Sporomusa termitida: one gene and its partner. The protein of the gene in region 2 interacts with the protein of the main gene of each other region in a pairwise test. Links are inferred from orthologs where the notes say so. Each region holds a gene or a part of one and is shown on either strand. Other genes may lie near its edges. The genes, in order: SPTER_RS09300 and def.

Evidence for each region.
Region 1: the proteins of def (region 2) and SPTER_RS09300 interact in binary tests that used the Escherichia coli proteins (3 or more experiments, as listed by UniProt). The link is inferred for Sporomusa termitida from one-to-one orthologs.

What each region holds. Positions count from the first base shown.
Region 1 is NZ_CP036259.1:2,022,647-2,030,505, forward strand. Bases 2,756-5,596 are described here. They hold SPTER_RS09300 (aspartate-semialdehyde dehydrogenase), read left to right. Parts: upstream 2,756-3,580; coding sequence 3,581-4,612; downstream 4,613-5,596. Other genes in these bases: dapB (4-hydroxy-tetrahydrodipicolinate reductase), read left to right, coding at 2,756-3,538; dapG (aspartate kinase), read left to right, coding at 4,624-5,596. In the rest of the region: SPTER_RS09270 (M16 family metallopeptidase), read left to right, coding at 1-126; SPTER_RS09275 (dCTP deaminase/dUTPase family protein), read left to right, coding at 140-580; SPTER_RS09280 (hypothetical protein), read left to right, coding at 1,020-1,340; SPTER_RS09285 (YlmC/YmxH family sporulation protein), read left to right, coding at 1,349-1,624; SPTER_RS09290 (general stress protein), read left to right, coding at 1,690-2,352; more of dapB, read left to right, coding at 2,744-2,755; more of dapG, read left to right, coding at 5,597-5,844; dapA (4-hydroxy-tetrahydrodipicolinate synthase), read left to right, coding at 5,860-6,741; SPTER_RS09315 (ribonuclease J), read left to right, coding at 7,009-7,859.
Region 2 is NZ_CP036259.1:2,141,006-2,148,977, forward strand. What follows is about bases 1,875-4,828. They hold def (peptide deformylase), read right to left. Parts: upstream 3,601-4,828; coding sequence 3,148-3,600; downstream 1,875-3,147. Other genes in these bases: SPTER_RS09880 (DUF116 domain-containing protein), read right to left, coding at 1,875-2,189; fmt (methionyl-tRNA formyltransferase), read right to left, coding at 2,202-3,143; priA (primosomal protein N'), read right to left, coding at 3,671-4,828. Also shown: dual-specificity RNA methyltransferase RlmN, read right to left, coding at 1-21; 16S rRNA (cytosine(967)-C(5))-methyltransferase RsmB, read right to left, coding at 35-1,393; more of SPTER_RS09880, read right to left, coding at 1,422-1,874; more of priA, read right to left, coding at 4,829-6,094; SPTER_RS25635 (hypothetical protein), read right to left, coding at 6,174-6,308; SPTER_RS09900 (heavy-metal-associated domain-containing protein), read right to left, coding at 6,321-6,548; metK (methionine adenosyltransferase), read right to left, coding at 6,621-7,811. UniProt on the Escherichia coli protein: Removes the formyl group from the N-terminal Met of newly synthesized proteins. Requires at least a dipeptide for an efficient rate of reaction. N-terminal L-methionine is a prerequisite for activity but the enzyme has broad specificity at other positions.

The DNA of each region.
Region 1 (7,859 bases), 120 kb from region 2 along the record:
ATAGATAAAGTATCATTGCAAGATATTAACCAAATGATTGAGCATATGTTTACAACCGAAAATCTGTGCTTTACTGCCCTTGGACCTGTTGAGGCCAAGGATATCAATGCAAATATCAGTTTTTAAAGGGGGGGATAGTATGGTTAGAGGCTTTGAAATAGTTAGTCAGTATCTGGACAGCGGCATCAGCCTGCCTGTTCGTAAAACGGCAGCAAGTGCCGGCTATGATATGGCCGCCGCCCAGGACAGAACATTGTTGCCGGGCAAGGTTACCTTAGTGCCTACAGGTCTCAAAGCCTATATGGCGGGCGATGAATATCTGGGTATTCATATCCGTTCCGGGCTGGCCGTAAAACAGGGCTTAAGCCTGATTAACGGCCAGGGAATTATCGATGCCGATTACTACAATAATCCGGCTAATGAGGGGCATATCATGATCGCCGTTTTTAACCATAGCGACCAGCCGGTGTTGATCACAAAAGGGACCCGGCTGGCGCAGGGAATTTTCTATAAATATTTACTTGCTGATCATGACTGTCCGGGCGGAGACCGGCTGGGCGGTTTGGGCAGCACCGGCTGAAAAACTTCAAGGAGTTTTCCTTGTCCTACCAGAATTGCGAGGCTGAAAGTCCTTATAAAATAAGGGGACCAAGGTCAATGCCCAGCTTGAGCAGAGACGGTGCCCCCGCACCCCCGGTAACCCCCCGGCCCTTTGCCGGAAAAAGCGTTCCGTAGGAGAAAAGCCGGGCGGTATTCCGTTAAGAAATCCGCACTGTTTGAGCGCGTAGCGAGTTTGCGGATTTTAGGAATATCGCCCGGCTTTTCAGCTTTTGGAGGCTCTGGGCCAAGACTTTTTGCTTACTTTTGTGGCAATGACAAAAGTAAGGCACTGCCCTTGCATTCCAGATCAACTGACGTGTGCAAAGCCAAAGGACCGCGATAGCGGTTTTTCTTAATTTTTTTCATATTCTCTTGTAAGCTGCATATACATTGGTAGAAGCAGCTTAAGGGGTGGTTCTTTGTATACGTGGGCAATTTTAGTAGTGATTATCCTGGCTATTATGTGGTCAATCTGGCTGCGGGTCTGCCACTGCCGCCTGGCATTAGACAACCTGCCGCAGGTTGAGCCGCGGCCATCGCCGTTTTCCATTGCTGTGCAGGAATTGGTAGCTACTGCCGGCGGTGTTTATCTGTCGATGGTTATGATTGTTTCCTTTTTAAAACTTGAAATGCCGGAACGGATTACAGTAAGCATATTGTCTTTTGACCCACTGGCAATGACGGCGATTGGGATAGCAGTGATTCAGCCGGCTATTAGTAAATTATTTCAAAAGAAGTAGGTGGCTAGATGCGAATCAGTGAAATGACGGGTAAAGAAGTGATAAATTTAGGCGATGGTACCCGTTTGGGTACGATTAGTGAATGTGACCTGGCTTTTGACAGTCGTACCGGCGCAATCAGCGGCTTGATACTGCCAAAGCATAAAACCGTTTTTCAGTTTTTAAGCGATAATCAAATCACAACAATTCCCTGGCATGCGATCAGGCGTATTGGCGACGAGGTTGTTATTGTTGATCTAAATAATGCCTATGATCGTATGTATTCAAGATTTGACCGGGAATAAAAAATCCAGTGCTGGTTAAACCTAACAGTAGGCTGAATATCAGACTATTGTTAGGAGGTTTTACAATGACGACAACCAGTAATAACAATCAGGACAATACGGTGAATCAGACAATGGCGCAAACTGAAGGTCAGGCAGGCAACGCCTTGGTTAATAACTATTCCAATGCCCAGCCTCAGGCAGCAAGTGCAAGTACTGCGTCTAATACTCAACAGGCAACCATGCAATCCGGTGGACAAGGCATTAAAAGCGTAATTGGCGTATTTAATTCCCGCGCTGATGCGGAAAAAGGTGTTAGTGCCCTGAGAGCCCAGGGGTTTACAACAGAAGAAATCAATATTGTTTCCAAAGACAAAAAAAGCAAGCAAAACCAGCAGGGGAGCGAATATTTTGAGGATGATATTACCGACGGGGCGCTGACGGGCGGGACTTTAGGCGGTATTGGCGGCTTGCTGTTAGGTGCAGGTGCGCTGGCTATTCCCGGTGTGGGACCAATCCTGGCAGCCGGCCCGATTGCCGCGGCCTTAAGCGGCGCTGTCGCCGGCGGTATTGCCGGTGGTTTGATTGACTGGGGCATTCCGGCCGAAGCGGGCAAACGCTATGAGCAGCAGGTTGCCCAAGGCGGAATTCTCGCCATCATCCGCTCTGACGCGGCTAAGGTTAATCAGGCGGCTCAGATCCTCCGCCAAAACGGGGCTAAGGATGTGGAAACCCACGCCTTAAAATAATCAGACTGGTTCTCTGTTGTCTGAAAGGAGTGCAGCTTTCAATATTTATTGACAATACTGGAACCTTTATTATAAAATGTGTATAAAATGAATAAGCAACATCCTGTACAGGATGAAGTAGAGGTGCGGGAGTTAAGAGTACTTTCAGTAAGAGTGGCATCATTGACCTGAAAGGAAAGGGGCGACCGCCGAAGTAAGATAGACTGCCGGGTCTACTTATTGGTCTTATATCAAACAGGTTTAAGACTGTCACCATTACTTGGTGGAGTGCTATCTCATCTGATTAGGGAGGATATATTATATTTTCCTATTGTCAGAAAACGTTGCCATATGGCAGCCGGCGAGAAGCGCTCACCGGCTGCTTTTCTTATTAACAGGAGGTGGATAGCGCTTGATTAGGGTAATGGTTTGTGGCGCTTACGGTAAAATGGGCCGGGAGGTCCTGCGGGCCGTATATCAGGATGAGCACTTGCGTTTAGTGGGGGCAGTGGATATACATTCTGATTTTGCCGATGCGGGGGAGCTCATGGGGGCCGGCAAGACCGGGGTGACTGTCGGCAAGGACCTGGCAACAGTTATTAGTGAAACGAATCCCCAGGTAATGGTGGATTTTACCAACCCCCAATCGGTCATGAACAATATCAGAGTCGCAATAAAACACGGGGTATGTCCTGTCGTCGGCACTACCGGCCTGGCGGCGGCTGATTTAGATGAGGCCCGCCGGCTGTGTGCGGCAGCCAAGGTTAATGCAATTATTGCCCCTAATTTTGCCATTGGCGCTATTTTGATGATGAAATTATCGCAGCAGGCAGCAAAATACCTGCCCCATGTTGAGATCATTGAAAGGCATCATGACCAGAAACTGGATGCTCCTTCCGGTACGGCCCTTAAAACTGCTGAACTTATTACCAAGGTCAGGGGGGAACTGCGCCAGGGTCATCCGGCGGAGATCGAAAAGCTGACAGGAGCCCGGGGCGGCGATCTGGCCGGGATCAGGCTGCATAGTGTCCGCCTGCCGGGCTATGTGGCGCATCAGGAGGTTATTTTCGGCGGCCTGGGTCAAACGCTCACGATTCGTCATGACTCAATATCACGGGAGTCATTTATGCCGGGTGTGATACTGGCCTGTAAAAAAGTGCTTACTGTTGACGGGCTGACTTATGGCCTTGAGGATATAGTGGGGTAAAGGTGCGCATGATAACGCCAAACATATGGGGGAGTTGTTGAAATGAAAAAATATAATGTAGCAATTTTAGGAGCAACAGGGGCTGTTGGCCAGGAATTTCTGAAGCTGATCGAAGAGCGGAATTTTCCGTTTAATGAATTAAAGCTGCTGGCCTCGGAGCGCTCGGCCGGCAAGGTCATTCATTTTATGGGCAAGGATTACATAGTTGAAGCAGCTAAGCCCGAGTCTTTTAAAGATGTGCAAATTGCCCTGTTTGCCGGTGGTTCGACCAGCAAGGCCTTAGCACCGGCGGCAGTCAAACACGGTGCCGTTGTTATTGATAACTCCAGTGCCTTCCGGATGGACCCGGAAGTCCCGCTGGTAGTGCCTGAGGTTAATCCTGAGGCGATCAGGCAGCATAAAGGCATTATTGCTAATCCAAACTGTTCCACAATTATTATGGTAATGGCGCTGAAGCCAATCTATAATGCTGTCAAAATCAAGCGCATAGTTGTTTCCACCTATCAGGCCGTTTCCGGGGCCGGCAAAGAAGCCATCGACGAACTGACAAATCAGGTAACCGCACTTTTGGCGGACCGGCCGGTTGAGGCCAATATTCTGCCCGGTGCCAGCCTGCCTAAGCACTACCAGATTGCCTTTAACCTGCTGCCGCAGATTGACGTATTTGTCGATGACGATTACACCAAAGAAGAAATGAAAATGGTCCATGAAACCCATAAAATTTTGAATGACTATACCATCGGCATCACGGCTACGACGGTACGGGTGCCGGTATACCGCAGTCATGCGGAATCAGTGAACATAGAGCTTGACGGACCGCTGTCGCCTAAAGAAGCTAAACAATTACTGGCCGGTTTCCCCGGGGTGATAGTCCAGGATGATCCGGCAGAAATGGTATATCCGATGCCTTTATACACTTCAGATAAAAATGAAGTGTTTGTGGGCCGGATCCGGGCCGACAAAACTGTGCCTCACGGATTAAATATGTGGGTAGTAGGCGATCAAATCCGAAAAGGTGCGGCCTTAAACGCTGTGCAGATTGCTGAGTACATGGCTGAGCATAATTTAATTTGAGGTGTAAAAAAATGCGGATAATCGTCCAGAAGTTCGGGGGGACATCGGTTGCGTCACCCGAAGTACGGGAACTGGTTTTGCATAAAGTTAAGCGCGCCCGCGAGCAAGGCTTCAGTCCGGTGGTAGTCGTATCGGCCATGGGACGCAAGGGTGCCCCCTATGCAACAGACACCTTGATCGGCATTGCTCAATCAGCCTTTAAACAGATTGCGGCCCGTGAGCTTGATCAGATTATGTACTGCGGCGAGATGATTTCAGCGGTCGTCATGGCTGGAACCCTGCAGGCCGCCGGCCTGGAGGCCGTTATGCTGACAGGCGGGAATGCAGGTATTGTGACTGATGCAAACTTTAATAATGCCAGGATTCTAAAAAGTGATCCGGCCCGTATCATTTGCCTCTTGCGGCAGGGTAAAGTTCCTGTTGTCTGCGGTTTTCAGGGCATGACCAATGAAGGCGAATTTACCACCCTGGGGCGGGGCGGCAGTGACACGACCGCTTCCGTTCTGGGCGCAGCGCTCAATGCCGAGCTTGTGGAAATATATACAGATGTTGACGGCATTATGACGGCCGACCCGAGAATTGTTGATAATGCCAGGATTCTTGACTGTATAAGCTATGCCGAGGTATGTCAGCTGGCCCATCAGGGGGCTAAGGTCATTCATCCCCGGGCGGTGGAGATTGCTATGCAGAAGAATATCCCGCTTGTGGTAAAATCGACTTTTTCTGATGCACCGGGTACGTTAATTACCAATATTGCCAAAGAGGATATCAGTAATGCGGTTGTGATCGACCGGGTGGCAACAGGAGTAACCTATCTGACGAATCTGGTTCAGATAAAGGTGCAGCTAGCGGGAACGACGGCCAGTGATGCCAGTTACAAAGTATTTAAAACGCTTGCTGACAGTGATATCAGTGTTGATCTGATTAACGTCCATCCCGGACAAATTATGTTTACCATTAATGCCGACCATACGGATAAGGCGGCAGAGAAACTGAAACAGCAAGGCTATCAGATTGAAGTCCTGGCGAACTGTGCCAAAGTATCGGTAGTTGGCGGCGGCATGCGTGAGGTTCCCGGTGTGATGGCAAATTTTATCGAAGCATTATCAAATAACACAATCGCTATTCTTCAGACCGTAGACTCTCATACCTCCATCTCGGCACTTGTCCCGCAAAATGATGTTGGTGCGGCGGTTAAATCACTTCATGAGAAGTTTGGTTTATCAAATTAAGAAGGAGAGAGTTTGATGAGGCATTTCGGGCGGATTTTAACTGCTATGGTAACCCCGTTTAACAATGATGGCAGTGTTAATTATGGTGAAGCTGTTAAATTGGCTCAATACCTTGTAAACAATGGTTCAGACGGTCTTGTTGTCACCGGCAGTACCGGTGAAGCGGCAACCCTGACTAAAGATGAGAAAATTAAACTTTATACGGCTGTACTTGAGGCTGTGGGCGACAGGGCCACAATCATTGCCGGTACAGGTACCAATGATACCAGAGACTCTGTTGAACTGACTAAATTTGCCGAGCAAACCGGCGTCCATGGCGCCATGGTCGTTGCTCCCTATTACAACAAACCGCCCCAGGAGGGGTTATTCCAGCATTTCCGGGCGATAGCCGAGTCCACAACCTTACCACTGATTGTGTATAATGTACCGGGACGCACGAGTTCCAATATCTTGCCGGACACGATCGCCCGCCTGGCTGAACTGGAGAATATTGCTGCTGTAAAAGAAGCCAGCGGCAGTTTGGAGCAAATTTCTGAAATCATTCGTATTACCCCTGAGGACTTTTTAGTATATAGCGGTGATGATACCCTGACTCTGCCGGTGCTGGCGGTGGGCGGCCAGGGGGTTATCAGTGTGGCCGCTCATATTGTCGGCAGCCGTATGCAGGCCATGGTAAACGCTTTTTACGCCGGGGATATGGCCAAGGCTAAGGACCTGCATCTGGAACTCCTGCCTTTCTTCCGGGTGATATTTGTTACCACCAATCCCATTCCGATCAAAGAGGCGGTTAACCTGATCGGTATCAAAGCCGGCCCGGTAAGACTGCCGTTAGTACCGCCCACTGCCGGTGAAACGGCGCAGCTTACAAAGGTCATGCAAGCATTAGGCGTGTTATAATTATTTAACGGTTACCGGTAGCGCGAGCTACCGGTTTTTTTTGTATGTGGAGGCAGGTTTTGCATATAATATTTAAGAGCGAGTAGACCACTTGTTGTCAGCGAATACTAAATAGGTTATAATTATTCACAAGTGGACAGGACGGCCGGTTTCTAGTGATGTGCTTAAATGAACGGGCAGTTACAACTTAATTGACTAATATTTTTGGAGGTGTATGTTTTTTTGGCTCGACAACCAGGCAAGGTACAGATTATCCCTCTGGGCGGGATGGGGGAGATCGGCAAGAATATGACGGTAATCCGTTATGGTGATGAGATCATTGTAGTTGATGCAGGGTTAATGTTTCCGGAAGATGACATGCTGGGCATTGATCTGGTAATTCCCGATATCAGCTATCTGTTGGACAACCGTGAGTTAGTCAAGGCTATTGTCTTAACCCATGGGCATGAAGACCATATTGGTGCTTTGCCATATGTGTTAAAACAGCTTAGCGTTCCCGTATACGGAACTCGCTTGACGCTGGGGATCTTAGAGGGACGCCTGAAGGAAAACAATGTTTCAGCCAGCAACCTGCATGCTGTTAAGTCAGGGGATCAGATTCAAATCGGCCATTTTTCCATTGGCTTTATCCGGGTAAGCCATAGCATCGCCGATTCGGTGGCTTTATCAATTAAAACGCCTGTAGGTGTCATTGTCCATACAGGAGATTTTAAACTTGATCAAACACCGGTTGACGGTAAAGTCACTGATTTTCACAAATTTGCCGAATTAGGCGACCAGGGGGTGCTGGTGCTGCTGGCAGACAGTACGAACGCCGAGCGGCCCGGCTATACGCCAAGTGAGAAATCAGTGGGCGTTACCTTTGATGATGCCTTTCGCAATGCCCGGGAACGAATTATTATTGCCTCATTCTCATCCAATATTCACCGGATTCAACAGGCAATTGACACTGCCTGCAAATACCGGCGCCGGGTGGCCATCCTGGGCCGGAGTATGGTGAATGTTGTTACGATCGCCTTAGAACTTGGCTATTTAAATATTCCCGAGGGCGTTATTGTTGATATTGACGAAATTAACAATTATCCCTCATCAGGCATCGTTATTTTAACAACAGGCAG
Region 2 (7,972 bases):
AGTTTTTGCCGGAGCTGTCATAATTGATACCGCCTTAATTCTGCCGTCTCATACGGGCTATAAAAAAACCGTCCACACCGTCGGTGTGCGGCCAAAGCTGCAACATGGTGGCAGGTCGTTTTTTCCCTGGCAGGTATTGACCTGTTGTTTCCAGGCTGAACTGAGGCTGAACCTGGAGAAAGGCCTGAACAATATCCTGGTTTTCTTCCGGCTCGGTCGTGCAGGTGCTATAGACCAATACACCACCTGGTTTTACACACCGGGCGGCACTGGCGAGAATTGCGGACTGCAACCTGGGCAGATCCTGTAAAATATCTTCTGTTTTGCGCCAGCGGGAATCAGGTTTGCGCCTTAAGACCCCCAGGCCGGAGCACGGGGCATCGACAAGGACCCTGTCAGCCTTAAGCGGATACATACTGTCTAAATTGACAGCGTCGAGTGCCCTTGTTTCAATATTGGTTAAGCCCAGACGGCTGGCGTTTTCCCGTGTCAAAGCCAGCTTGTGTTCATAAATATCAGTAGATAAAACCTTACCGGTGTTATTCATCAGGGCGGCAATATGAGTGGTTTTACCACCGGGAGCCCCGCAGGCATCAATGATAAATTCACCCGGCTGAGGATCGAGAATATGGGCCACCACCATGGAGCTTTCATCCTGTACCTGGAAAAGCCCTGCCCGCAATGAGGCCAGGGTGTTCAGGCCCGGATGCCCATAGCATATAATACCTTCCGGGGCCCAGTCTGAAAGCTCGCAGGTTACCCCCTCGTCTGTTAACCGCTGCAGGAGCTCAGGGCGGCTGGTCTTAACTGTATTAGTGCGGATTGACAGGGGCGGTGTGGTATTATTAAGTTGGCATAACTCCTGACAGGCGGCGGCACCCAGACGCGCAACCCAGCGTGTAATCAGCCATTCAGGGTGAAAATATTTTAGTGCCAGGTATTGCACCGGCTGTTTATCCGGGTCGGGATATACTATTTTCTCCGGGCTGCGGGCAGCATTTCTCAGCACGCCGTTGACAAATTTAACGGTACCGGCATGTCCGTACTTTTTGGTTAGTTCAACTGCCTGGTTGCAGGCGGCGGAAGCCGGTACTTTTTCCAAAAAAAATAACTGATACATACCTAAACGCAGGATATTTCTAATAACAGGCGCCACTTTCGTAAGCGGGCGGCTCAGGTAGCTGCTGAGCATCCAGTCCAAAGTAGCTCCGGCTTTGACGGTACCATAAACCAATTCAGTGATAAATCGCCGGTCCTGATCGGAAAGCTGCCCCTGGGACAGCTGACGGTTTATTTCGCGGTTCAGGGCAATGTTGGCGTAAGCACCGTTAGTCTCTATGTCATTAATTACTTTTAGAGCGATTTCCCTGGCGTCATTTTTTTTTGTAGTCATATAGAGCCACCATCTTTAAAATTTATTGCTAAGTGCTTTTTATAAAGCTTTGAATAACCTCTTCCACTTTCTTAAGATCAACCCGTGTATTGCAGCAGGGCCCAAAAGGCCGGCTGTTGAGAACGCCAATAACCGGCAGGGGGAATACATCCTGGATACCGCTTGTCAGATCGCGTTCACAGGCAATGGCCAGGACTGCGTGCGGCCGAATGCTTTTGATCACCTTTCTGGCTAAGGTACCGCCGGTCACAACCGCCAGATGGGCGCCATAGCGATTGGCCAGTGTTACCAGATCACCAATTTGACATTGGCCGCAGTGATGGCAGTTGGACACATCGCGGGTTATTTTATGCGGGCAAGCCTCCTGCTGCAGGCAGTGCGGTGTCATAATCAGCAGTTTGGACGGTTGTACTTTTATATTCTTCTGCTTGATTAAATGGTTGCTGACCTCAATAAAAGAGCGTTCGATCCGTTCTTTGTCGACATCAAACAATTTGCCCAGGCAAATAGCGATCGGAAATAAGAGATTAATAGCTGACCAGGCCAATCCCTGAAAGATGCCCAAAGTCCTAAACCCCAGGATCGCCAGCAGGATACCGGCCACACCACAGACAGCAGCCAGAATAACTGCTGCTAACAATGTGCCAAGCAGCAGGGGCAAATAGCTGCTGATATTGGTTAAACCTGGCAGGCTGACAACCCACAACCCGTAACTAGATATGACTGCCAGCAGCAGGCTAATGAGGATAAGCACTAAAAAAAGCCGTTTGCGGGGCCTGTGTACAATATCAATCATAATAGCCACCTTCTATTCAAATAGGTTGCCTACAGTAAGGCAATAGCCGCAAACACAGTCGCTGGCCTTCATTCGCCGCTTTGATGCCGGCTGCACTTCCTGTAGTTCGATCAGGCCCTGGCCGGTTTCGACAACAAGCCCGGTTTTGGTTATCTGCACAACCCGTCCAGGCTCTGTACAGGTCTGTGTCTCGCTATGAACATTAGTCTGCCAAATTTTCATTGTTTTATTTTGCAGGATGCAGTAGGCACCGGGCCAGGGATTAAGTCCGCGCACCAGATTATGGATGGCAACAGCCGGCTGGTGCCAGTCAATGCGTTCGGTATCCCGGTCAAGCATACGCGCGTAGGTGGAATCTGCCTCAACCTGCGGGGTCCGCGGCGCCTGGCCGGCCGCTAAGTGCTGCAGTGTGTCCGCCAGCACGGTAGCGCCTAAGTCACGAAGTTTGTCATGGAGACTGCCGGTTGTATCGGTTGGCAGAATTGGCAGCTCGGCTTTAAAAATTATATCGCCTGTGTCCATGCCGGTATCCATGTGCATCGTGGTAATCCCGGTTTTGGTTTCGCCATTGATGATGGCCCAATGAATGGGGGCTGATCCCCGGTATTTGGGTAATAATGAAGCATGCACATTAATGCAGCCATGGGCCGGCAGCGCTAATATCCGCGAGGGCAGAAGCTGGCCAAAAGCAACAACAATGATGACATCCGGAGCAAGTGCCTTTAGCTGGTTATAAAATTGATCGGTCTTAATCGTTTCAGGCTGCAAAACCGGTAATTTGTAGGTCAGTGCCGCTTCTTTAACAGGTGAATAAGCAAGTTTTTGGCCGCGGCCTTTGGGGCGGTCAGGCTGGGTAACAACAGCGGCTACCGGAAACTCTTCTTTGATAAGCATTGTTAAACAGGGGACGGCAAAATCCGGCGTTCCCATAAATACTACACGTAATTTACCCATTCTATTACCCCTTACGCATGGTTTTGGCTAACTCAATGAACAAAATGCCATCAAGATGGTCTATTTCGTGCTGGAGGGCACGGGCCAGCAGACCTGAGCCGTTAATCTGAATCTTTTTGCCGCTCCTGTTGATAGCCTCTACAGTAACGGTGGCATAGCGTTCAACCTCACCGCACATGCCAGGAACACTTAAGCACCCCTCGGTACCGCTTTCGCAGCCTTCTTTGGCAACAATTACCGGGTTGATGAGTTCGATCAGACCATCACCCACGTCGATGACAACGAGGCGCCGGGATACTCCCACCTGCGGTGCCGCTAACCCCACGCCATCGGCAGCATACATGGTTTCTGCCATATCGTTAAGTAAGTTTCTGATTTTACGGTCAATTTTATCAACAGGCACTGCCAATTCTTTTAATATCTTGTCGCCTGCTTTTCTAATCTCCATTACCGCCAACGTATTTACCTCCTCTTACACAAACCCATTAAAAAAATTTTACCATAATTTCGTTTGCCGCGAAAGGTGACTAAAGGACATTTATAGGGTCAATGTCAACGATGATATCACGACGGCTGGCCAGGCCTAAGCCTGCCAGCTGTTTGGCCACAGTGGGCAGCTCCTGGGTTTTTATGAGGATATTCACCCGGAAGATATCTTTTATTTTATTCACGGAGGCCGGAAACGGACCAATAACGGCAGCGTCTGCCAACCCCGGCGCTTGTGTAAGATCTGCGGCCAGTTGGTTGGCATTGCGGTGAACGGTTATTTCATCAGCCCCGTGAACGGTTATTTTCACCAGATTAGCATATGGCGGATAGTGTAACTGGCGGCGGAAGGTAATTTCGTGCTGATAAAAAGCCTGGTAATTGTGACCGGCACCGGCGATAATCGCATAGTGTTCAGGATTATAGGTCTGCATAACCACCCGGCCGGATTTTTTGCCGCGGCCGGCCCGGCCGGCCGCCTGCGTCAGCAGGGCAAAGGTTTTTTCGGCGGCCCGAAAGTCGGGCAGATTCAGGGCTGTATCGGCAGAGATGATGCCAACTGCAGTAACGTTGGGGATATCATGGCCTTTGGCCACCATCTGCGTGCCCAGGAGAATGTCATAGGTGCCGGCGGCGAAAGCCGACAATATTTTGTCATGCGCCATTTTGCCGCCGGTGGTGTCCTGATCCATGCGAATGATTCTGGCGGCCGGAAAGGCGGCCGCCAGCGCTTCTTCCACCTTTTGCGTGCCGGCGCCGAAATAGCGAATATAGCGGCTGCTGCATACCGGACAAATATCCGGCACTGTGTGGCGCTCACGGCAGTAGTGGCAGCGCAATACCGTGGCTGAGGCATGATAAACCAGGGCAATGTCGCAATGCGGGCATTTGAGTACATGGCCGCATTCACGGCACAGCACAAAGGTCGAGTAACCGCGCCGGTTCAGCAGGATGACAGCCTGTTCCTGCCTGGCCAGTATTTCAGTCAGCATATCCTTCAGGGCCTGGGAGATAACACTGCGCCGGCCTTGGGCCAGTTCCTGGCGCATATCAACAACTGTAACCTCAGGCATCGGTGTATTATCGACCCGCTGATTCATTGGGATAAACACGTGGTCTCCCTGCCGGGCTTTGTAATAGGTCTCAACCGCAGGTGTGGCACTGCCAAGCACCACAACCGCCCCGGCCAGTCTGGCTCTGGCTAATGCGACCTCCCGGGCATGATAGCGGGGCGTTTCTTCCTGCTTATAAGTAAATTCATGCTCTTCATCAATAATGATCAGGCCTAGCTGACCGGCCGGGGCAAATAAGGCCGACCGGGCGCCGATGACAATGCCTGCCTGGCCGGCCTGCAGACGGCGCCACGCATCATGCCGTTCGCCTACAGACAGTTTACTGTGCATGACCACGACATCTTCGCCGAAGGCTGCTTTAAACCGGGCTACAATCTGGCTTGTCAGCGCAATTTCAGGCACCAGTACGATCGCCTGCCGGTTAAGGCGCCTTGCCTCGGCAACGGCCCTGATATACACCAGGGTCTTGCCACTGCCGGTAACACCATGCACTAGGAAGGAGGTATGAAGGCCGGTGTTAATTGCCGGTATGATTAAACCGAGGGCATAGGCTTGCTCCGGTGTCAGGTTTACTGCCGGCGTCTGCAGACAGCCCCCGGCATAGCTGTTTCTGAATAAAGGCAGCTGCCGGGTTGTAATAAGGCCCTGTTCTGCCAGCTTTTTCACTGTGTCCTGCGTGATACTGAGACTACGCAGCTGGGCCGTGGTCAAATTCCCGGGCGCAGCCAGCAACGCGTTGAGCAGGCGGCGCTGAGCGGCCTTGTTTTTGGGGAGGGTTTGCTCAATCTGAGCAGCCGTTTCCCGGCTGACAGCCAGGTCAATAATGGTTGTCACACTGGCTTTGCCCCGTTTGCTGACAATATCGGCACTGATAATTAGTTTATGCTGTAAAAAGAATTTTATCATAGCCGCCGGGTCACTCGTCAGTTTGGCAAGGTCGGTCAGGGTGACAGGACCATGTTCATATATGTAGGTAAGCAGCGTCCGGAATTCTGCCGGCTTTTTGCTTAATAAAACAGCTGCCTGCTCAAAATCAACGCTGGCCGGGGCTTGATAGGCCTTCTGGGTTTTAATGCCCGACTGACCGGGGATAAATAAGCGCATGGCTTCGCTTAGTGAACACAGATAATAATCACTTAACCATCTGGCCGTGTTCAGCATATTACTGTCAAACCAGGGCACATGATCCAAAATCTCAAGAATTGATTTCAAGCCTTCGGTTTTTTCCGGTTCCAGGCTAATGATAAAACCTTCCACCTTACGGTTACCAAAAGGCACAAGCACCCGGCAACCTACCTGCACATTGGCTAAATGGGCCGGAATCGTATAAGAAAACGGTTTATCAAGGCTGCGGGCCGGAATGTTAACAATAACTTGAACAGTATTTGACATGTTTTCACCACTTATTACCGAATAAAGAGAAGGGGACTGTGCTAGTCCCCTTTTTAATTATTAAATAGATATTCGCTTTTTAATTGTCAAATACCTGCTGGCGGTTGTCCGGGTCATGAGCGGCCATTTCCCAGTCAACCCCAGTGTCCATTGGCAAACGTTTAAAAAAACGTTTAGTCCGGTGTCGGCGCAGCGGCGAAAAACGAAGCTTCATGATAAGCACTTCCTAACTCTGAATAGAGTAGCCAAGTGATTGCAACGTTTCCTCAATATAGCCGCTGGGGGTAACTGCTTCGTCATGAGTAACTGCAACCTGATGGGTGGTTAAGGACACCTTCACTGAGGAGACACCATAAAGATGGGACAAAGTATGCTCAATACGATCCCGGCAATGGTCGCCTTTCAGGCCGCCAACACGGTAGATGGATTGTTTGGTATTTTTCTGTGTAGCCAATGGAATACCTCCCTTGTTACTGAATTGAGTGTCCACAATTGTTAGTATTACCATTGGTCAATAATTAATTAGTTATAGATTGGCTTCTTTGCGCAGAATTTCCGCTTTGTCGGTCTGCTCCCAGGGCAGGCTGACATCAGTGCGGCCAAAATGACCATAGGCAGCAGTCTGACGGTAAAGCGGACGCCGGAGATTCAGGGATTTAATGATACCGGCCGGTCTTAAATCAAAATGCTTGTTGATGAGTTCAACTATTTTCGACTCGGAAATTTTAGCAGTACCGAACGTTTCCACCATAACCGAAACCGGCCGGGCAATGCCGATGGCATAGGCCAGCTGGATTTCGCATTTATCGGCTAAGCCGGCGGCAACTACATTTTTGGCAACATAACGGGCCGCATACGCCGCGGAACGGTCAACCTTTGTTGGGTCTTTGCCCGAAAAAGCGCCGCCGCCGTGCCGGGCCATGCCGCCATAAGTGTCGACAATGATTTTTCGGCCTGTTAAACCGGCATCGCCTTGCGGCCCGCCGACCACAAAACGACCGGTTGGGTTGATATAATATTTTGTTTTGGCATCCAATAGTTCTGCGGGCACGATCGGGACGACGACGGCGGCGATCAGATCCTTTTCAATTGTTTCCCGGTCTGCTTCCGGGCTGTGCTGAGTGGACACAACGATAGTATCAATACGCACCGGTTTGCCGTCTTCATACTCAACCGTAACCTGGGTCTTACCATCAGGACGGAGGTAACCGAGCTCACCGCTTTTACGGACCTCGGACAGCCTGCGCGCCAGCTTATGGGCTAAAGCGATTGGCAGCGGCATATATTCAGGCGTTTCGTTGGTCGCATAGCCGAACATCATCCCCTGGTCACCGGCACCAATTGCTTCAATGGCATCCATGGCGCCCTGTTTTGCTTCTAAGGCTTTGTCTACCCCCAGGGCAATGTCCGGCGATTGTTCATCGATCGAGATTAAAACACCGCAGGTTTCGCCGTCAAAACCATATTTGGCCCGGGTATAGCCGATACTCTTGATGGTTTCGCGGACAATCTTGGGAATATCTACATAGCAATTCGTGGTAATCTCTCCCACTACGTGCACTATACCGGTTGTTACCAAAGTCTCGCAGGCCACCCGGGCTGACGGGTCATGGGCCAGAATAGCATCAAGTACACTGTCGGAAATTTGGTCAGCTATCTTATCCGGATGGCCTTCCGTGACAGATTCAGATGTAAAAAGCACACGTTTTTTTTCCAAGATCATTATCCCTCCCAGTTTATATTTTAAGAAAAGGTTTGGCTTGTACCAAGCCCTTTAGGACGGTGGCAGAAGCCGCCTGTGCTTAGGGTATAGGCGTTTTTATGTCCACAGAATTTATTTATAAATCCTGGTAGACTAAAAAAAGAAAACCCCCGCAA